Regions from separate parts of the Deinococcus cellulosilyticus NBRC 106333 genome, predicted to be linked through region 1. Evidence: riboswitches for the same ligand, from Rfam matches in the RefSeq annotation. Region 1 holds a riboswitch; each other region holds the start of a gene.
What was found. A riboswitch is a leader RNA that binds a small molecule or an ion and turns the genes downstream of it on or off. The one in region 1 is predicted to bind cyclic di-GMP.
Positions count from the first base shown of each region.

Region 2: another riboswitch for cyclic di-GMP. It lies ahead of DC3_RS16425 (S8 family peptidase); the one in region 1 lies ahead of DC3_RS04335 (RCC1 domain-containing protein).
Region 3: another riboswitch for cyclic di-GMP. It lies ahead of DC3_RS26455 (HD domain-containing phosphohydrolase); the one in region 1 lies ahead of DC3_RS04335 (RCC1 domain-containing protein).
Region 4: another riboswitch for cyclic di-GMP. It lies ahead of DC3_RS01890 (hypothetical protein); the one in region 1 lies ahead of DC3_RS04335 (RCC1 domain-containing protein).

Region 1 covers NZ_BJXB01000003.1:114,479-119,087, reverse strand. Annotated here, with positions in the region: gene DC3_RS04350 (PhoX family protein) at 1-433, opposite strand, end outside; gene DC3_RS04345 (S4 domain-containing protein) at 581-1,273, opposite strand; gene DC3_RS04340 (DUF3197 domain-containing protein) at 1,454-1,843, shown strand; gene DC3_RS04335 (RCC1 domain-containing protein) at 1,921-3,105, opposite strand; cyclic di-GMP riboswitch class II at 3,485-3,569, opposite strand; gene DC3_RS04330 (M23 family metallopeptidase) at 3,731-4,312, opposite strand; gene DC3_RS04325 (beta strand repeat-containing protein) at 4,473-4,609, opposite strand, start outside.
Region 2 covers NZ_BJXB01000015.1:33,740-38,348, forward strand. Annotated here, with positions in the region: gene kynU (kynureninase) at 60-1,244, shown strand; cyclic di-GMP riboswitch class II at 1,436-1,519, shown strand; gene DC3_RS16425 (S8 family peptidase) at 1,607-2,740, shown strand; gene DC3_RS16430 (EAL domain-containing protein) at 2,883-4,609, shown strand, end outside.
Region 3 covers NZ_BJXB01000042.1:23,239-27,847, reverse strand. Annotated here, with positions in the region: gene DC3_RS26470 (hypothetical protein) at 1-330, shown strand, start outside; gene DC3_RS26465 (copper homeostasis protein CutC) at 349-1,071, opposite strand; gene DC3_RS26460 (methylenetetrahydrofolate reductase) at 1,223-1,981, shown strand; cyclic di-GMP riboswitch class II at 2,225-2,308, shown strand; gene DC3_RS26455 (HD domain-containing phosphohydrolase) at 2,364-4,367, shown strand.
Region 4 covers NZ_BJXB01000001.1:439,315-443,923, reverse strand. Annotated here, with positions in the region: gene DC3_RS01890 (hypothetical protein) at 1-2,626, opposite strand, end outside; cyclic di-GMP riboswitch class II at 2,689-2,771, opposite strand; gene DC3_RS01885 (transglutaminase TgpA family protein) at 2,827-4,609, opposite strand, start outside.

The DNA.
Region 1 (4,609 bases):
TGTTGGCAGGTGTGCGCTCGATGGTGCCGAGGAACAGGGGGTTCACATACTCGTGGTTGATGGTGAGCAGAGCGTCTTCGCTGCTCTTTCCACCTTGCAGCATGTCGATGGGGAAGTAACCCACGTAATCGTGGTTGAAACCGATGCTCAGGCCATTCCCCATGTCCTCACCCCAGGGGGCCAGAACCTGGAAACTGTACCCTCTGGGCAGGGTGATGGTGTCTGCAGTGGTGGCCTTGCTGCTCACAAAAGGAGCACGCAGGCCGGGTTTTCCTGCAGGCTGCTCTGCAGGTGCACCATTGTTGGACACGGCTTTTGCAGCCTGTCCGGGCAGGGTTGCGGCAATGCCCGTGGCCACAGCGCCCTGAATGGCGGAACGTCTTGAAATTTTCCTGTCCAGAAGTTGTTGCCAGATGCTCTTGTGCTCGGTCATGTTTTCTCCCCAGAAATCTATTTGTTCTATATGTACCTGGGTTGTGTCAGTCAAAATTCAGCTCTGGCAAAGGAAATTCTCACCTGTCCAACAAAAAAAGAACCACTGTATCAACAGTGGTTCAGTGGGATGTCAGCTCTCAAAGGGTCACTCCCGGTGGATCAGTAGTTCCACCTTGAAATTCCCACGCCGGGTCTCGTTGATGATGCGCTTGAATTCGATCTTGCCAATGCCTTCGGCAGCCAGCATGTCCCCTTCGCGGATCTCGCTGCTGGATTTGGCAATCTGCCCGTTCAGGCGCACTTTCTTGTTTTCCAGACCGGCCTGGAAATATGCGCGGGACACCCCGAAGCCCTTGGCTCCGACCACATCCACACGCATGCTGGGCACCACCACCTCGCGGGTCTTGCTGGGCCGCTGGTGCTGGGAGAGGTCCACCTTTTCCACGGTGATTTCGGTGCCACCAATGCTGGTCAGACCTTCCAGGACAGCGGAAGCCTTGCCTGTGGCAGCCACCCAGTAAGCCCCATGGTGCTCACGGATGTCCCCGAGTTGCTCCTCGGGAACAAGATCCAGCAGACGGTGTTTGAGCTGCACCTCATCAAGGTGCGGGGGGAATTCTCCAGAGATCTCCCAGATGTCCACGGGATCGCTGACACTGGGGATGTGTTCGGGGTACAGGGTCAGAACGATGCGTTCTGCATTGAGAAAACCACCAGAGATGTGATGTTTCACCTCGGGGCTGTTCAGTTCACGGCGGCTCACGCTGTCCTGCGGGATGAATCCAGTGCGGATCACCCGTCCTCCGGCAGCCTGAGCGATGAGTTTGGAGAGGTTCATATGCTATCAAAGTAGCACAGCTCTCCCCCTCCGCACATCGTGATTTCTGCCTATCGCACAGGAGAAAATGCCACAGAAATGGTTCACAATCTCAGGCGTGCCACCCAGAGGTGAAAGGCTTCCAGGAGACTTTGCCAAAAGTTCCCGTCTTGCTGCGCTCGTAGACGTTAAGATGAGACCATGCATACTCCAGAAATCACCGGAACCATCGGTGCACCGAAAGAAACCCTCTCCCTGCTGCTGGAGAAAAGTGATTTCAACGCCCAGACCATGTTCATTGTGATCACCGACTTTCAGGGGCACCGCAACATCGCCCGTTACAGCGTGCTGGTGCACAACAAGGAGGCCAGCACCCTGAGCGTTCCTGCTTTCGGTCCCCACTATGGGCAGGCAGGCATCGAAGCCCTCAGGGACGTGGTGCAGACCGCCATTGCTTCAGGGGTGACCAACTTCAAGGAAACCGTGGTCAATCCTTATGATTTCCAGCGCATGACCAGCGACCCTGACGAGGCAGACCTCAAGGTTCTGCTCTCGAAGGCCAACCCCACCGATTACAACATCTACATTTAATCCAGACATTTGAATCCACACGATCAGAAGCCCGGGAAAACCCGGGCTTCTGATCAGAGATTGTGGTCCGCGTGGAATTACAGTTTGGTGACCTGCACAGGGGACATGCGGTTGGTGGTGGTGCCATCACCGAGCTGTCCGCCAAAGTTGTTGCCAAATGCCCAGAGTTTGCCAGTGCTGGTCAGGACCACACTGTGGGCACGGCCCGTGGAGAGGGCAGTGGCAGCGCTGATTCCGGGAACCAGCACGGGGGTTTTCTGATCGATCAGGGTGCCGTTGCCCAGCTGTCCGCTGTCGTTCTTGCCCCAGCTGTACACCTGACCGCTGGTGGTGAGGGCGAGGTTGTGGGCGGGTCCGGCAACGAGGTCTTTCACTCCACTGAGCTTCTGAACCTGCACAGGGCGTTTGCTGCCAATGGTGCTGTTGTTGCCCAGGCGACCATTGTGGTTGTCGCCCCAGGCCCACACGGTGCCGTCGCTCTTGAGGGCCAGGGAGTGGTAGTGCCCTGCAGAGACGCGGGTGACGCCAGAGATGGTGGTGAGTTTCACAGGAACAGTCAGGGTGGTGGTGTTTCCGGTGCCCAGCTGTCCGTCCATGTTCCAGCCCCACACCCAAACGCTGCCGTCGTTCTTGAGGGCCAGGGAATGCCCGAGGCCTGCGGTGATCTGCACGATGCCAGAGAGGCCCTTGACCTGCACGGGGGTCAGGCGGTCGGTGCTGGTGCCGTCTCCGATCTGGCCCACATTGTTGTGGCCCCAGGCCCACACAGTGCCGTCACTCTTGAGGGCCAGGCTGTGTTCCATGCCTGCACTGATGGCGGTCACATTGCTGAGGGTGGAAATCTTCTGGGGCGCACTCTGGTCGACCTTGTTGCCAAGACCCAGCTGTCCGAATTCGTTGCGGCCCCAGGCGTACACGGTGCCATCGCTCTTGCGAACCAGGGAGGTGTTCCAGCCTGCGGCCACTTCGGTGATGCCACTGAGGGTGTTCGCATTGCTGATCTGGTTGTAACCGTTCCATCCCCAGGCTTTCAGCACACCGCCCACAATCCCAAGGTTGTGCTGGTTCCCACTGGAAAGGTTGCGGGGAGCAGCAATAGGTGCAACCAGGGCATTCATGTCTGCAGCACCTTCAGGGGCCTGTGCAGGGGTTTCGGTGCTGACTTCGGTGGAGGGTTCGGAAACGGTCTGGGAGGGAACAGATTGGGTGCCACAGGCGACCATCAGGAAGGTCAGGCCTGTCAGAATCAGGGTGTTTTTCATGGTGCGGTGTGAGGAAAATTTGAAACGGTGACTGTGGGGTCACATCGTCTGTGGGAGGTCCTCACCAGTGCTGTGCACTGCCTTCCTGTCCCACGCTGGCTGCCTGTGGTTTTTCAAAACAGCATTCACCTGCAGAGAAGGGGACTTCTCTGTGCTTTCATGGGGTGCTGTCAGAAAAAATCAGGGGTCAGGGTTCAAACCGATGCTGCGGTGCCTTGAGAGGCCTGCAGATCTGTCTGGGTGGGTTGGGACCGCGGTTCCTGGTGTTTTCTTCTGTCTGTAACATGCTGAAAGTCACTCCTTCCGAGTGGGGAAGAGTGACCGACAACGACAACAATGGGTTGGACTGTACTGCTGAACGCAGAAATACAGAGGACCAATTGCTCCATGCCGGTCGCACCACTGGCTCTGCGTTTCCCAGGTGCCCGTATACGGGAGAACGCTTCATCGCCTCATGAGCCAAATCTCTGATACACATTATGCCACTCCCTCCCCGTTTTGAGAAGGGTTTTTTACTGTCCTGCAAGGCTTTTTTATTTTAGATTTGGGTAACAGTTTCTGTACAAAGGTGATGTCCTGTTTCCAGCACTGCATTTTCCAGCGCTGCAACCCTGCCCCCGAGGCTTCAGCGGTATGCGCTGGTGAACAGGCGCATTTCATCGTGCATGTCTGGCGTGGCTGCCCTGAATTTCTGGTACAGCTTGGAGGGGTCCACAAAGAAGGTGCGGCACATGTCCCGGTTTCTTCCCGGCCAGAAGGCATAGAACGGCGCTCCACGTTCATCTCCAGGGATCTGCCTGGGAAAGTCGATGTGCAGGTGGGCCAGGAATGTGCCCCTCTCCCCTTTCCCGATCCTGCCAATCTCCTGGCCTGCAGTGACCCTGTCCCCCACCTTGATGAGGTCCTGTTCCAGCAGGTCATGACCGTATCTGGAGTAGATCCCGTACTGCTCATGCCAGATCACGATCAGGCCACCCCACAGGCCTCCGGCATGGTTGCTGATGTATTTTACTTCTCCATCTGCAACGGCCAGGAAGGGCAACCCCAGGTCTCCGTCTCCAGCAATGTTTTTGCGTTTCACCCAGTCGTAATAGTAATTGCAGTCCCATCCGGTGTGGTAACCCAGATGGGTGGGGTAGGTTCTGTCTGCATAGACCGCAGTAATCTGCGGTTTTCCCTCGGACCGCATCGGAAACATCAGTGGCATACCGACAGGATAGGCTTTTTGAGACCAGAATCAGAGCCGTCATTCTGTGCGGGTGAGGTCACATCAATCAAAGTCGGATCAGGATTTTCCCCATTGACAGCGCTTTTCAACAGAAACACCCCGGCAGGTGGCCGGGGTGCGGGTGTCCAGGGTGCTGGAATCAGCGGATTTTCACCTGATACAGGAAGTACCCGAAATCTCCCGGGGCCATCTGGGTGATGTTGCAACTGGTGGGCAAATTCAGGGGCAGATCAATCACACCGACCACCCCGAGGTGGACATTCACCACAGCGCCAT
Region 2 (4,609 bases), on a different contig from region 1:
CCACCTTCGCTGGACGCGGCTTGCTGGGCTGCACAGCGGGCAGGTTAGAATACCGTCAAATGCTTAGACAGGACTTCATTTACCCCGAGGGGATCTATCTGGACGGCAATTCGCTGGGCCTCACCTCCCATGCCAGCGTGCAGGCGATTGGCCGCAGATTGCAGGAATGGCAGGAGCAGGCCGTGAACGGCTGGGAAAGCTGGTTTGGCCTTGCCGAAACCCTCAGTCCCACCCTGGCAGACCTGATGGGAGCACGGCCTGAAGAGGTGATTGCCACAGGCAGCATCACCATGAACCTGCATGCCCTGCTTGCCACCTTTTACCAGCCCACAGCCCAGAAGAAGCATCTGGTGGCCACTGCACTGGATTTCCCCAGTGACCTGTATGCCCTGCAGTCCTGGGCAGAGCGCCATGACGCCGAGTTGCGCCTGATTCCTTCGCGAGACGGTTACACCCTGAATGATGAAGACATTGCTGCTGCATTCCAGGAGGATGTGGCCCTGGTCTTGCTCCCAACGGTGCTTTATGCCAGTGGGCAGTTGCTGGACATCCAAAAGTACGCTTTGCTGGCCCAGCAGAAGAACATTGTGCTGGGGGTGGATGCGGCCCACTCTGCAGGTTCTGTGCCCCACCACCTGCACGCCTGGGGCGTGGATTTTGCGGTGTGGTGCAGCTACAAATACCTGAATGCGGGTCCGGGTGCACCCGGTGGCCTTTTTGTGCATGAGAAGCACTTTGACCGCCTCCCTGGCCTGAGGGGATGGTGGGGCCACCAGAAAGCCAGCACCTTCGAGATGCGCTCTTACTTCACACCCGAGCATGGAGCAGGTGCGTACCAGATCAGCACCCCGAGCATTCTGGCCCTGGCCGGACTTGAAGGGGCACTTGAAGCGTTCAGGAAGGTGGGCATTGAAGAGATCCGGGCACGTTCCCTGGAACTCACCACGCATTTCATGAAGCTTCTGGATGAACACACCCCTGAACTCCGGGTGGTGACCCCCAGAGAGGTGCACCGCAGGGGAGGCCATGTCAGTGTGCAGCATCCCCAGGCGAGACTGCTCAGTCTGGCCCTCAGGGAAAAAGGAATTGTGCCGGACTTCCGGGCCCCGGACATCCTGCGCATGGCTCCGGTGGCCCTGTACAACACCGAAGAGGAGCTGCAACAGACGGTTCAGGTGCTGCGGGAACTGCTCGACACCCGCTCCTACATGGCTTTTGAACAGAAAAGCACCCGGGTGGTCTGAACCTGACTGTACAGGTTTCTGAAGTCTGGCTGAGGGAATTTGACCCAGATGTACGGAAAGTGTTAAACATCAGGAATTTCCCGTATTAGAGGGAATTTCTGGCATTTGTAAAGAGGCGTTTTTGGCGTGTGGATTGACGCTGAAGCGCTTTTTTTGTCATACTGGAATCAATCAGTACAGAGCCAACCCCTCTGGCTGATAGAGACGTTGAAGCCTTTCCTGTATTCGGGCACCTGGGAAAGGTGGAGTCAGTGGTGCGACCGGCTATTGGTCTCCACGTGATGCAAGCATCACCGTGGTCTACGTCCATCTGCACATGCAGGTGGTGTCTCTCGATTGTGGGAGTAAAGGAGGGAGTGACCATGTCACACACTTCTGTTCTGAAACGCCTGATCCTTATCACAACCGTCCTGCTCAGCCTGGCCTCCTGCAGTCAGACCCCAAAGGCCCCGGAAGCCACCGCAGAGGTGCAGAATCCCGAGATCAGCCAGCTCGGGAGTGCCGATGTCTTCGACATGACCCTCTCGGACAGGAGCAACTACCAGACCACTGCCGTGCGCTGGTGGACCAGTGGGGTCAAATGGTGGGTCAGTGGCACCAACAGCGGACTCGAATACTGGACCGATGCCGTCAGGTGGTGGGCCAGTGCCGTCAGATGGTGGGCCGAAGGGGTCTTCCTGCCCGCACCGGACAACAGCAAGCCCTTCAAACTGATCAACCTGGACAAGGCACAGCTGCTTGCCCCCAACCTCGGAGCAGGGGTCAACATTGCCCTGATTGACACAGGTGTGGACCTCAACCACCCCATGCTCACAGGAGCCGTGAAGTCTGGATGGGATTACCTCGGCAATGACAGCAACGCCAGCGAAGAAGGTGCCGACACCGATGTGGCCTATGGACACGGTACAGCCGTGGCTGGCCTGATCCGTCAGGTTGCTCCAAAAGCCACCATCACCGCCTTCCGGGTGATCACCTCCGATGGTTCCGGTCGCTCCAGAGATGTGGCCAAGGCCATCTATGACGCTGTGAACGGCGGGGCCGACATCATCAACATGAGCGTCAGCACCGACACCCTCACCTCCAGCGTGTACACCGCCATGCTGTATGCGGCCAGCAAGAAAGTCCTGATTGTTGCTTCGGGTGGGAACAGCGGAGGCAACCAGCCCCTCGTTCCAGCCCTGCAACTCGGAAATGATCCCCTGCTTGACCTCTCAGGCCTCAGTGTGGGCAGCGTGAACGGCGATGGCAGCAGCGTCAGCTGGAACAACAAGGGCAACGAGGTGCTCGCTCCCGGCGTGAACCTCTTCACTGCCTACCCTGGACAGCGCGTGGTGTACGGCACAGGCAGCAGCTTCAGTGCACCGCTGGTGACCGGCGCTCTGGCCCTCGCCCTCGGTGAAAATGCGAACAACTGGAAACTGACCACACTGGCCCAGTCCACCAGCAACGGCGGCATCATCGACATGAGCCTCTTCCTGAAACAGGCCCTGAAATAAAACGTGTGATTCACCCGGGAAGCTTTTGCCTTCCCGGGTGACAATGCATCGAGAACAGGTCATCATCAGAAGAGAGGGCTCTCCCTTTTCCCCTTCTCCTTTCATCCCCTCAATCCATCCGTGCACCAGGAAATGGGTCCACATGCCTGACCAGAACCCCTCCAGCCTGCGAACCCCCAAACGCCTCCTCGAGGAAGCGCGGCTTTTCACCGATGAAGACGATGAACGCGCAGCCCTGCTGTACGAACAGGCAGCGGTGCGGGCCAGACTGTACCGGGACCAGGAGACGCTGGCAGATGCCCTGAACGGCATGGCCAAACTGGAACACAAACGGGGAGACAGCAACGCCGCCCTCTTCCACCTGCAGGAAGCCCGGGAGATCCGCCGTGCCCTGGGAGACCTGAGGGGAGAGGCTGCACTGCTGTGCAACATCGGAGCCCTTCACACCGATTTGGGAAGTTTCAATACTGCACTGGATTTCCTGTTGCAGGCCGAAACCGTGCACGGCAGTGCAGAAGACGTGCTGTCGGCCACCATCTCCACCAATCTTGCCCGCGTGTACGACGATCTTGGTGATCCGGACAGTGCAGAGCGGCACTACCAGAAAGCCCTGACCTTCGTGCGCAACGCCGGACACCCCATGGGAGAGGCCATCCTCAGCACCAACTACGGGGAGTTTCAATTGCGGCGGGGCAGGCTCGATGAAGCCGAAAAGCTGCTTTCTTCAGCACTGGACATCACCTCCAGAAAGAGCTTCATTGCCGCCGATGCCCTCAGGCACCTCGGGGTGCTGTACCGCCAGCGTGGGATGCTGGAAGCTGCCCTGGTGGCCTTTCATGATGCCACCAATCTGGCAAGGGCCAGTGAGGACCTCGACATCCTGATTGAAGTGCTGATCAGTGAGGCCGAGACCCACCTGCAAGAAGAGCACCTGACCCTCGCGCAGGACGTGCTCTTTGAAGCCGAGGAACTGACCCGCAGCAGCAACCGCCACCGTGCCCTCTCCCGGGTGCTGAAACTCACCTCCCAGGTGTACGAGGCGGAAGGCCAAATCACCAAAGCCCTCTCTACTGCCCGGGAAGCCCACGATCTGGAATCCCAGGTCCTGAAAGCCGAGGCCGAACAGCGCACAAAGCAACTTGCCACCCAGCACGAACTGGAACGGGCCAGAAACGAACTTGAGCAGCAACGCCACCGTTACGAGACCGAACGCCTCACCAAAGAGAAGATGGAGCGGGAATCCTACGAGCGCATGAAAGAGCTGGAACGCAAAGCCCTTTATGACGCCCTCACCGGACTCCCGAACCGCCTGCTGCTGGCGGACCGTTTCCGGGTGGCTTTAGAACATGCTTCCCGAACCGGAACAAGGCTTGCCCTGGGGGTGCTGGACCTCAACAAATTCAAGAAGATCAACGACACCCTCGGACACCACGTTGGGGATGAACTGCTGATCGAGGTGGCCCGACGCCTGGAGCCAATTTTGAGGGCAGAGGACACCGTGGCCCGCACTGGCGGAGATGAATTTGTGTTCCTGATCCGCTCCATCACCGACACCGAGGCAGTGATGGCCGTGGCCAGACGCATCATGCAGGCTTTCGAGCCGATGTTCCACCTGTACCAGCACCACCTGCACGTTGGCCCGAGCATCGGGTTTGCGGTGTTCCCTGAAGACGCCCTGACCTACCAGGACCTCTTCGAGAAAGCCGACAAGGCCATGTATGAGGCCAAAACCAGAGGGAGTGGGTTTGAACTTCACGGCCTGCAGTCCTCGGACCGCATGGCCCCCATCACCCTGGAAAGTGCCCTCCACCAGGCCCTCAAGAATGAAGAGCTCGACATCGTGTACCAGCCCTTCACGGACATGCACGG
Region 3 (4,609 bases), on a different contig from region 1:
AGAGAAGCTGCAGGCCGCATTTGCGACCTGGCCGACCTGTGCTACCAGTACGGGCCAAGAGGGTCAGGGTACACCGAAAGCAGTCTGGTGGACTATGCACAGAAACAGTTTGGATTGCAGGTCCGCCGTGAAGACCATCCCTCTTTCTGGGAATATGAATCTGCTCTGGAGCAGGCCATTCTGGAAAAGGTTGCTCAGACGGGCCTGCACCGCATTTATGTGCTGCAGTTCCAGGGACATCCCGAGCAGGGGTGGGTCTGCCTGATCCACAAAAGCAACTTTGATGCACTGCAAGAGGTGTGCCGCACCTATTGCCTGGCTGTCCATTGACCCTGAAATCCAGGGACCTCAGAAGCGGAATCGGGTTGGCGTGACCGAGTTTCCCGCCTGCTGGCTGCGGGCATGCTTGCGCATGATGCCAATGCAGCTTTCCAGATGCAGAAAATTGAATTTGCCACTGCGTTCCCGGGCTGTGAGACCAAATTGCACGCCATGAACGCCACTGTGTTCCAGAAAAGGTTTGAGGTTTTCCGGGGTCAGGCCTGTGCTTTCAGCGAGGAGGGGCAGGTTGGGGCGGTCCAGGTGCACCAGGGTGCGGATCTCATCCTGCCCGGACAGCGCCGTTTCGGCCTTGCCCCGGGTGGTCACCTGGCGGACCATCGGGTACATGGCCAGTTGCAGATAGTTTTTGGTGAGGTCCAGGGTGTGGTCAAAAGCCAGGTTGATGTTGACGCTGAAGCCGTGGGTGATGGCATCTTCCAGCAGGTCCCAGTCCATCACAGTGTTGTGGATGGCCCCGAAAGTGATGTTGCGGATGCCGTGGTTCCAGTACAATTCCAGAATCTTCAGGGTCCGGCGGCGGCGGCCCTCTTCATAGGAATAGTTCTCGTTGTCTGGGCGGACCAGAATGGACAGGGGAACCCGGGCTGCATCCATGCACATCCCGATGGTTTTCAGGTCCGGGCTGATGCCTCCCTCCTTGAGGTTGCGCACCAGCAGCAGGGAGTCCGCCCCCATGTTCTGGGCTTCCCTGACCTCGATGGAGTTTTCCACCACGACCTCGGCGATCATGAATTCAGCATATCAGGTGCGGCTGATGAAAAAATGATCTTGATTGCAAGCTGGGGATTTGCCTGAGTTTGAACCCTTCAGGGCAGTCCTGCCCCATAGAGGACTAGATTTCAGCCTGGAAAACCGCAGTGGAGTCTCTACACTGTGGAGCATGCGGATTGCCGTAGAACTGGTTCCCAAAACCTTCGAACACCTGCAGGAGGAGCTGAGCTACATCCAGCAGCACCTGCCCAGGGTGGACACCATCAACCTGCCTGACCTGATGCGGTATGACATCCGCAGCTGGCAGGCGTGCCGCCCGGTGCAGCAGATCCTGCCCAGCAACAGTGCCATTCCCCATTTCCGGTCCATCGACCTGAACGTGAAAAAACCCCTGCCCTTTGCTGACCAGCTTCTGGAATCTGGGGTGAGGGAAGTGATTGTGGTGACGGGAGATCCGCCCACCGACATGAGTCGCAAGGTGTATCCGACCTCCTGCATTGATGCCATTCGCAAGTTCAAACGGGAGCTTCCAGAGATCAAGGTCTATGCAGGGCTGGACCCCTACCGTTCCAGCCTGCGCAGTGAACTCGAGTACCTGGAACGCAAACAGGAAGCCGGTGCAGAGGGCTTTTTCACCCAGCCCTATTTTGACCTGCGCCTGATGGGGGTTTTCCAGGAGATGTTCGAGCAGTCCGAATGCCGGGATTTGCCCATCTTCTGGGGGGTGACCTCGGTGGTGGGGGAGCGCTCCAGACGGTACTGGGAGACCCGCAACCGGGCCATCTTTCCCAAGGATTTTCAGCCCACGCTGGACTGGAACCGGGCTTTTGTGTCACAGGCACTGCACTGGGTGGAGGAAAACAGGGGCAACATCTACTTCATGCCCATTCGGGTGGGGATTGCCGATTACCTGAGCGGTTTGCTTTGAAACTGCAGGGGTGCTCTGGGATTCAAATCCCCAGAGCACCCACTTTGATTTGCATGGAAAGAGCTGTTCTTTCTCAGCCACTGGAGTTCAGATTGAAAACCTTTGGAAACATAAGTAAAATTTGTATTTTTTAAGTAATCAGAGTGTAAGAAATTCAGCAAGCTCTTTTTTGGACAAAAACGTTCAGGACGGTTGACACTGTTTCTGGAACTCAGTTAAGCTTCAGAATAGAAGTGGCATTTTGCCCACTCATGAGACATGGAAGCACATTCCGTATTCGGGCACCTGGAATGTGTGGAGTCAGTGGTGCGACCGGCATGAGGAGAAATTCACCCATCCCCTCCAAGAACATGCTGGCACGCCCTGTAGAAAGGACGCTGCCGTGACCGTTCACTTTCCAACACGACACCATGCAGCATCTCTTGCTGCAGAAGACACCGGACTGGAGATCACCTGCTCAGAGGTGCAGACCACCACCCCCACTGTGCCCGCTGCCCATGCAGCCTGTGTTCCAGAATCAGGTGAACTGTTTCAGGCCACCTTTGAACTGAATCCCCTGCCCATGTGGGTCTATGACAACAGCACCCTGCAGTTTCTGGAAGTCAATCAGGCCGCCCTGCAGAAATACGGCTACAGCCGCGATGAGTTTCTGGAGATGACCCTGCTGGACATCCGGCCTGAATCGGAACACCAGATGCTCATGCAGCACCTGCAGCATGTGGTTCAGCACCAGAGCAAGAACAGTGAACAGACCTGGGTGCACCTGAAAAAAAGCGGTGAGTCCATTGAAGTGCAGGTGCATGGTCAGGACCTGCAGTACCAGGGCCGCCCGGCACGTCTTGGGGTGATTCTGGATGTCACCGAGAAAAGTCGCATCCGCCGCGCTCTGGAGGAAAGTCAGGCCCAGTTTCGCCTGATTGCCGAGAACACGGTCAACCTGATCATGCAGTTTGATGCGAATTTCCATGCCTCTTATGTGTCCCCTTCCATCACAGCGATTCTGGGATACACGCCCGAGGAATTTCTGGCGATTCCCGATTACGGCTACATTCACCCGGAGGACTGGCCGATGGTGGAACAGGAGGTCACGGCGGCAGTGGAACGCCACGCAGACCAGCACATGCTGGAGTACCGCATCCGTCACAAAGAAGGGCATCACCTGTGGTGTGAAACGGCATTTCGTCTGATCTGGGAGGGTGAGGTGTGCCACGGGTTCATTTCTTCCAGCCTGGACATCTCGGACCGTGTGGTGGCCCGTCAGGAGCTGATGGCTTCCCTCACCACCTCCACCCAGCTGGTCACCCTGGCCGAGGAGCTCGAGGAGGCCAGCGATCCCTCGGACGTGATTCAGCTTGCCCTCAAGCACTGCACAGCGGTGATTCCGTTTGATTACGGGATGTTTGTGAAGGTGACGGACCACCAGTACCAGGTGGACACCTGCCTGAACCTCTCCCCAGAAGAAGGGGAAGTGCTGCTTGGACGTTACCTGAAGGCTGCTGGTCCCAGGCTGCTGCACGCTTTTCTGAAGGGAACTCCGGCTTTCTTCAGTGCATCAGAACCCATCTGTGAACCTGCTGAGTCTCTGCCTCGTATGGATGCGTTTCAGGTGGCTGTCCTGCCGGTTACGGCAGATGGCCGCATCCAGGGCTTTCTTGCCCTTGGGACCTGCACAGACAAAGTGGAATTCACCGGGAACACCCGTCGCATCCTGCGGGCGGTCAGAGACCGCATTTCGCACGCCTTTGAGCGCAACACCTACATCGAGAAGCTCTCCACCAGTCGGGAGGAGACCCTCAAAGCCATCGGGATGGTGCTGGAGTACCGGGATTACGAAACCAAAGGCCACACGGATCGGGTGGTGCAACTGTCCGACCTGCTGGGTCGTGCTCTGGGCATCAATGGAGATGAACTGGACGCCCTGCGCTGGGGGGCCTACCTGCACGACACCGGAAAGATTGCCATCCCGGACCACATCCTCCTCAAACCCGGCAGGCTGACCCCTGAGGAGTTCGAGCAGGTCAAGAAGCACAGCGAAATCGGTTTTGAGATGCTGAAAAACATTCCCAGCCTTCCGCAGGCCACCCTGGATGTGATCCTGCATCACCATGAGCGCTGGGATGGCAATGGCTATCCTGCAAAGATGGCTGGATACTCCATTCCCCTTGCGGCCCGGATTTTTACAGTGGTGGATGTGTATGATGCCCTGATTTCCAGACGGCCCTACAAGGAACCCTTCACCCATGAGGCAGCCATGGCAGAGATCCAGCGTTGTGCGAACAGCATGTTCGACCCTGAGGTGGTCAAGGTGTTCAGCGAGGTGATGGAACACGAAATGCTCAGGCATCCTGAAGAGGGTGCAGAACAGCAGAACGCCAGATCCGCCTGAACACAAACCTCTGGATGATCGATGACCTTCTGGAAGGTCAGCTGAGGGGTGCCTCTGAGAAGGGGTGGTTTTGCCTCAGTCTGCTGTCATGAAACACATATCAACGGTAAAAAACCTTTCATGCAGACTGCTTAAAGTAAAGACATCTGACAGCACAGGTTCAACATCTCACAGGCAAGTTCTGCCCACAGGATGAACGTCTCTGCTGCTCAGCTTTGACCTCTTCCAGAAATCACCATTCA
Region 4 (4,609 bases), on a different contig from region 1:
TGACGATCAGCTGGGCGGTGCGGCGGGCCACACCTCCTTCTTTGAAATGCACTTCCACCTGCACAGACAGCAGGCCGTCTGCAGAAACAGGCACCACAAAAGCTGTGGTGCAACTGGGCTGGGATTTGCAGTCCTGAAGCACATCCACCTGGGGGCCACGGACAATGAGTTGCTGGATGGCTGCTTCTGAGGTCACATTCAGTTCTGCGGAAGTCCCTGCCCCCACAGTGAGGCTCTTCCAGTTGAGTTTCATCGGAGGGGTGGTCTTCTTCAGGGTCTGCACCTGGGGGGCAGGCAGGGTCAGGACCACAGGAGGTCCGTCGGGCAGCAACACCCGGGTGACGGGCTTCCCATCTTCAACAGACAGGGTGTATTCACCAACTGGCAGGTCTTTCACTTCAAACGTTCCTGCAGGCATGTCCACATCCTTCCAGAAGGTTTCAACCCCAGCAATCATCACGCGTACTTTTCTGGGGGTTGGGGGGATCAGGGCACTGTCACTGGTTTTCTCGTACTCGATTCTGCCCCTGAAGTCGAAGGTGGGCACCAGTTGAACGGTGAGGCTGTCCCCGGGCTCAGAAGGGAGGGTCTGGGTCTTGAGGTGGGTGTGGGCAGGCAGGCTGCTGCGGTCAACGGCCAGGGTGCAGGGCCCCTGGTATCCTTTCAGCACCACCCGACCATTGGCATCCGACTGACCGGACATGCCACATCCTGATACTCTCACGCCAGACAGGGAAGGCTGGAATCCTGTCCCCTGCACGTCAAATCGCACCGTGCGGGTGGAGGGATCAGCAGGAGGGGTTCCGTCCAGAGCTGCGGTGATGCTGGCAGGTACAGGAAGCTCATACCGGTAGGAAAGCCCTGCCCGGTAATGGGTGCCTGCACGGGTCTGGTTGACCGAGACATATCCCTGCAAACCATTCACATCCCGGTAATTCACTGAAGCAAAAGGAAAGAGAGAGATGTTACCTGATTCCCACGAACTGCGCACCCCTCCTTCCAGAGCAAGCTCTCCAGAGTCCAGCAAAGAGGTGTACTTGCCGGAAAGGTTGAAGGCACCCCTTCCTCCGGTCTTCAGGGAGGTGAAAGCATTCAGTTGCAAAGGCCCCTGGGTGTAGGTGGCATCTGCTGAAACCTCTGCACCCTGAATCTCAAAAGCCTTCAGGGAGGCAGAGGTGCTGAATTTGATGTTCAGGTCTTCGAGCACCAGGCGGTGACTTCCCGTCAGTTCACTGCGGTGTTCGGGCCTGTAGGTCCAGCCCAGTTCGGTGTCCCTGTTGCTGTACCGGAACTGCAGGTCCTGCCACTGGGAGTTCGCCACCGTGATTTCACTGCTGAAGGTGTCCTCACCAGGGAGGAGTTTCAAAGAGCCCCTCAGGGAGCCACCCCATCCACTCTGACCGTAGGACACCCGGGCATTCAGGCTCTTGCCCTGCGCGGTGTAACTGGCCCCTGTGGACCAGAACATGCTCTGCCCGGGGGTGGATCTGGCATTCCAGGACCACTCGGGATGCTGCAGAGAAACAGCAACCTCAGGGCGGGTGAAGGCCAGATCTGTGTGTGCCGCAACCGACCAGTACAGCAGATCGGACCGTGTGGCATATTTGGCACCCAGACGGACCATGCCTGTGCGCATTCCCCATCCTGCACCCACCTGCAGATCCTTGACAGGTTCCGTGCTCACATACAGACCTTCACCCGCACTGCCCGCCACCCCGGATGCTGGGGAAGAGCCGTAATTGACGGTGGTCTTCCCCACCCCAACCATCAGGCCAGGGTCCTGCACTTTCAGGTCCTGCAGTTGCATGGAGGCCGAAAACCGGACGGTGGAACTCAGGTCTCCCTCTGCCCTGAACTGTGTTCTGAAAGGCTGACCGGACTCAAAGTTGCTTCCCCATTGCAACCGCACCCGGTAAGGGCTGTCCACAGCACGCACCCCCCTCAGCAGAATCTTCTTGTGTTGGGTGCTGGATGAGGTGATCAGACCAACTTCCAGCACCTGATCGCTGGGCTGGGTGGGCACAGGCACATTGAGGGTTCGCTCTGCACCGGGTTGCAGGTCAAAGTCAGGGATGCCCTGCAGGGCCAGACTGAATTCCAGATGCACCCGTGCAGGAATGGGGCCCATGTTGCGAACCTTTAATGAAAGTTGCACGGTGTGCCCCGGCAGGGTGGTGATGGCTTCCGGGGCTTGCAACTCAAGCTTTGCGCGGGCAGGCAGCTTCAGGGGAACAGGCACCTGAACCGGTCCCTGAGGGGTGGTCACCTCAAAAAGCAGGGTGAGTGAGGTCAGGTCTGTGTCTCCTGTGATCTGGACACTGAGCGGCAAAATCGGATTCTGACTGGCAGGCAAGGCCCTGGGGAAACGCACATTGAACCCCACAGGTGCTCCTGCATGTGTTCCGGTTTCATTTGACCAGCCCACAAGCTGCACCCCCAGTTTCATGCTCTTGAAAGCCTCTTGAAGCCTGAACATCACCTGGGTGGCCTGCTGGTTTTGCAGGGTGATGGTTTCGTTTTCAGCCTGGGCAACGCCAGAACAGGCCAGCAGACAACCTGCTCCAACAAGAGCATTCTGCAAGGATGGTCTGGAAGAAAGCACAGGCAAAGTCGTCAGCAAGGTCATACCGTTCCTCCCGGACAGGTGATGACCAGAACAAGAAACCACGCAGCTGCAGGTCACAGCTGGGGAACAAGGCCGGTCGCACCACTGGCTCCTCCTGTGCCAGGTGCCCGGGTAAAGCACAGGAATCCACGCCTCCTTTGTTCTTCCATCTTACCTGAGGACTCTGACCAAATCCTCACTGTACAGACCCGCAAAGCAGTTCATTTGCGCAACCTGAACCCCTGCACCTGCTGTCGGAACCCCTTCACCTGCTCTGGGGTGGCCTCTGGACCATAACGCAGGTCCTGATAGGTTTCCAGAATGCCCTCAATGTCTTCTGCCTGCTCTGGATGGGCCCGGGCCAGTCGCTGGACGTACTGGCTGACCGGCTCTGAAAGCTCGGGTTGGATGCTGAACCGCCGGATGAATTGCTGGTAGAGCCTGCGCAATTCATCGCTGGTCTGATGTGTGGCCCGAACCGTCCGACGCAACAGAATGGGAAGGAGGGTGAGGGCAAGCAGCACCACCACAATCAGAGCGACCACCGCCTTATGGGCACCCAGCAAAGACAACAGAAGGCGTTGCTGGGTGCCGTTGTACCCGATCACCCACTGGTCCCAGGCGAACTGGAAGGCGTCAAGTTGCAGTTGTGCCCGGGTCAGCCAGGTCTGTTCTCCTCTGGTCAGGGGGGACAAATCGGCTGGAGCCTGCAAACTGGCCGCCAGACCCTCTGTGAGGCGGGCAGGAGACACAGCAGCTGTGGGGTCGACGCGCACCCAGCCCTGACCTTCCAGCCAGACCTCCACCCAGGCATGGGCCTCAGACTGGCGCACAATGGTGTAACCCGCTGAACCATTCAGGTCTCCCCCAAGGTATCCTCCAACCACCCGGGCAGGCACACCTGCAGCACGCATCAGGAAGGCAAAAGCACCTGCATAATGCTCACAGAAGCCCTGTCTGGTCTGGTACAGCAATTCATCCATGGGATCAGGACTTTCCAGCACCGGTGGATTCAGGGTGTAAATGAATCCACCACTGCTGAAAAATTCCATTCCTGCACGAACCCGTTCTGCAGGAGGCAGATCCTGCCAGGAGGCAGCAAGGGCCCGTGCCCTGGGGTTGTTCTGTCCAGGCAAAAGCAGGTTGTATTGCAGCACACCCCGGCTTTCCTCGCGCCCAATGATGGCTTCTGTGTCGGCCTGCAGCTCGAAACGCTGCCTGACCACAAAAGGCCGGGTCACCACCTGATAGTTGGAGCTCAGGCGCACCGAACTGGTGGTGCCTGCAAAGCGGTCCAGCGCCAGCACCCACATGCGACCGTGGGGTTCCACCGTGCTGCGGTAACGGATCACCCGTCCCCGCGATTCAATGCGGGTGTTTGGGGTGAATCCTGTCCACACGGACCGTTGCGTCCAGTTGCGACCATCGAAGGCCTCAAACACCGGTCCTCTCCAGTACAGCTGTGCACGGGGAGGTGGAGGGTCCAGAAACTCCACCCGAAAGGCCACTGTTTCACTCTTGGCCACACTGCTGACGCTGCCCGGCGTGATCTCATCTGCCAGTCCAGATTCGGAGTTCTGGCTCTGCGCGGGCATGGCCCAGAGGGGGGCATCCGGCCTGGGAAACACCACAAACAGCACAAGGGTGAAGGGCAGGGCACGCAAAAGCAGAGGAAAAATCCGTTTCAATTGGTCTGGCAGGGCACCCCTTCCTTTGCGCCAGTACACCACCACTGCAAAGAGCAAGGTTGCCACACCCAGGGTGTAAATCAGGGTCAGCACATCCTGACGGAAAAAGTAGAATGCCACCAGCGTGAAGAAAGACATCAGGACCAGCAACAGGGCATCGCGGGTTTTGCGGCTTTCATTCAGTTTCAGGCCCAGCAGCACCAGCAGGACAGACACCCCACCATCCCTGCCCACCACTGTTCCAAATTCCTGCCAGACGCCAACCCCGGCAGCCACCACCACCAGGAACATCATGGGGAGAGACAGCATCGGCCAG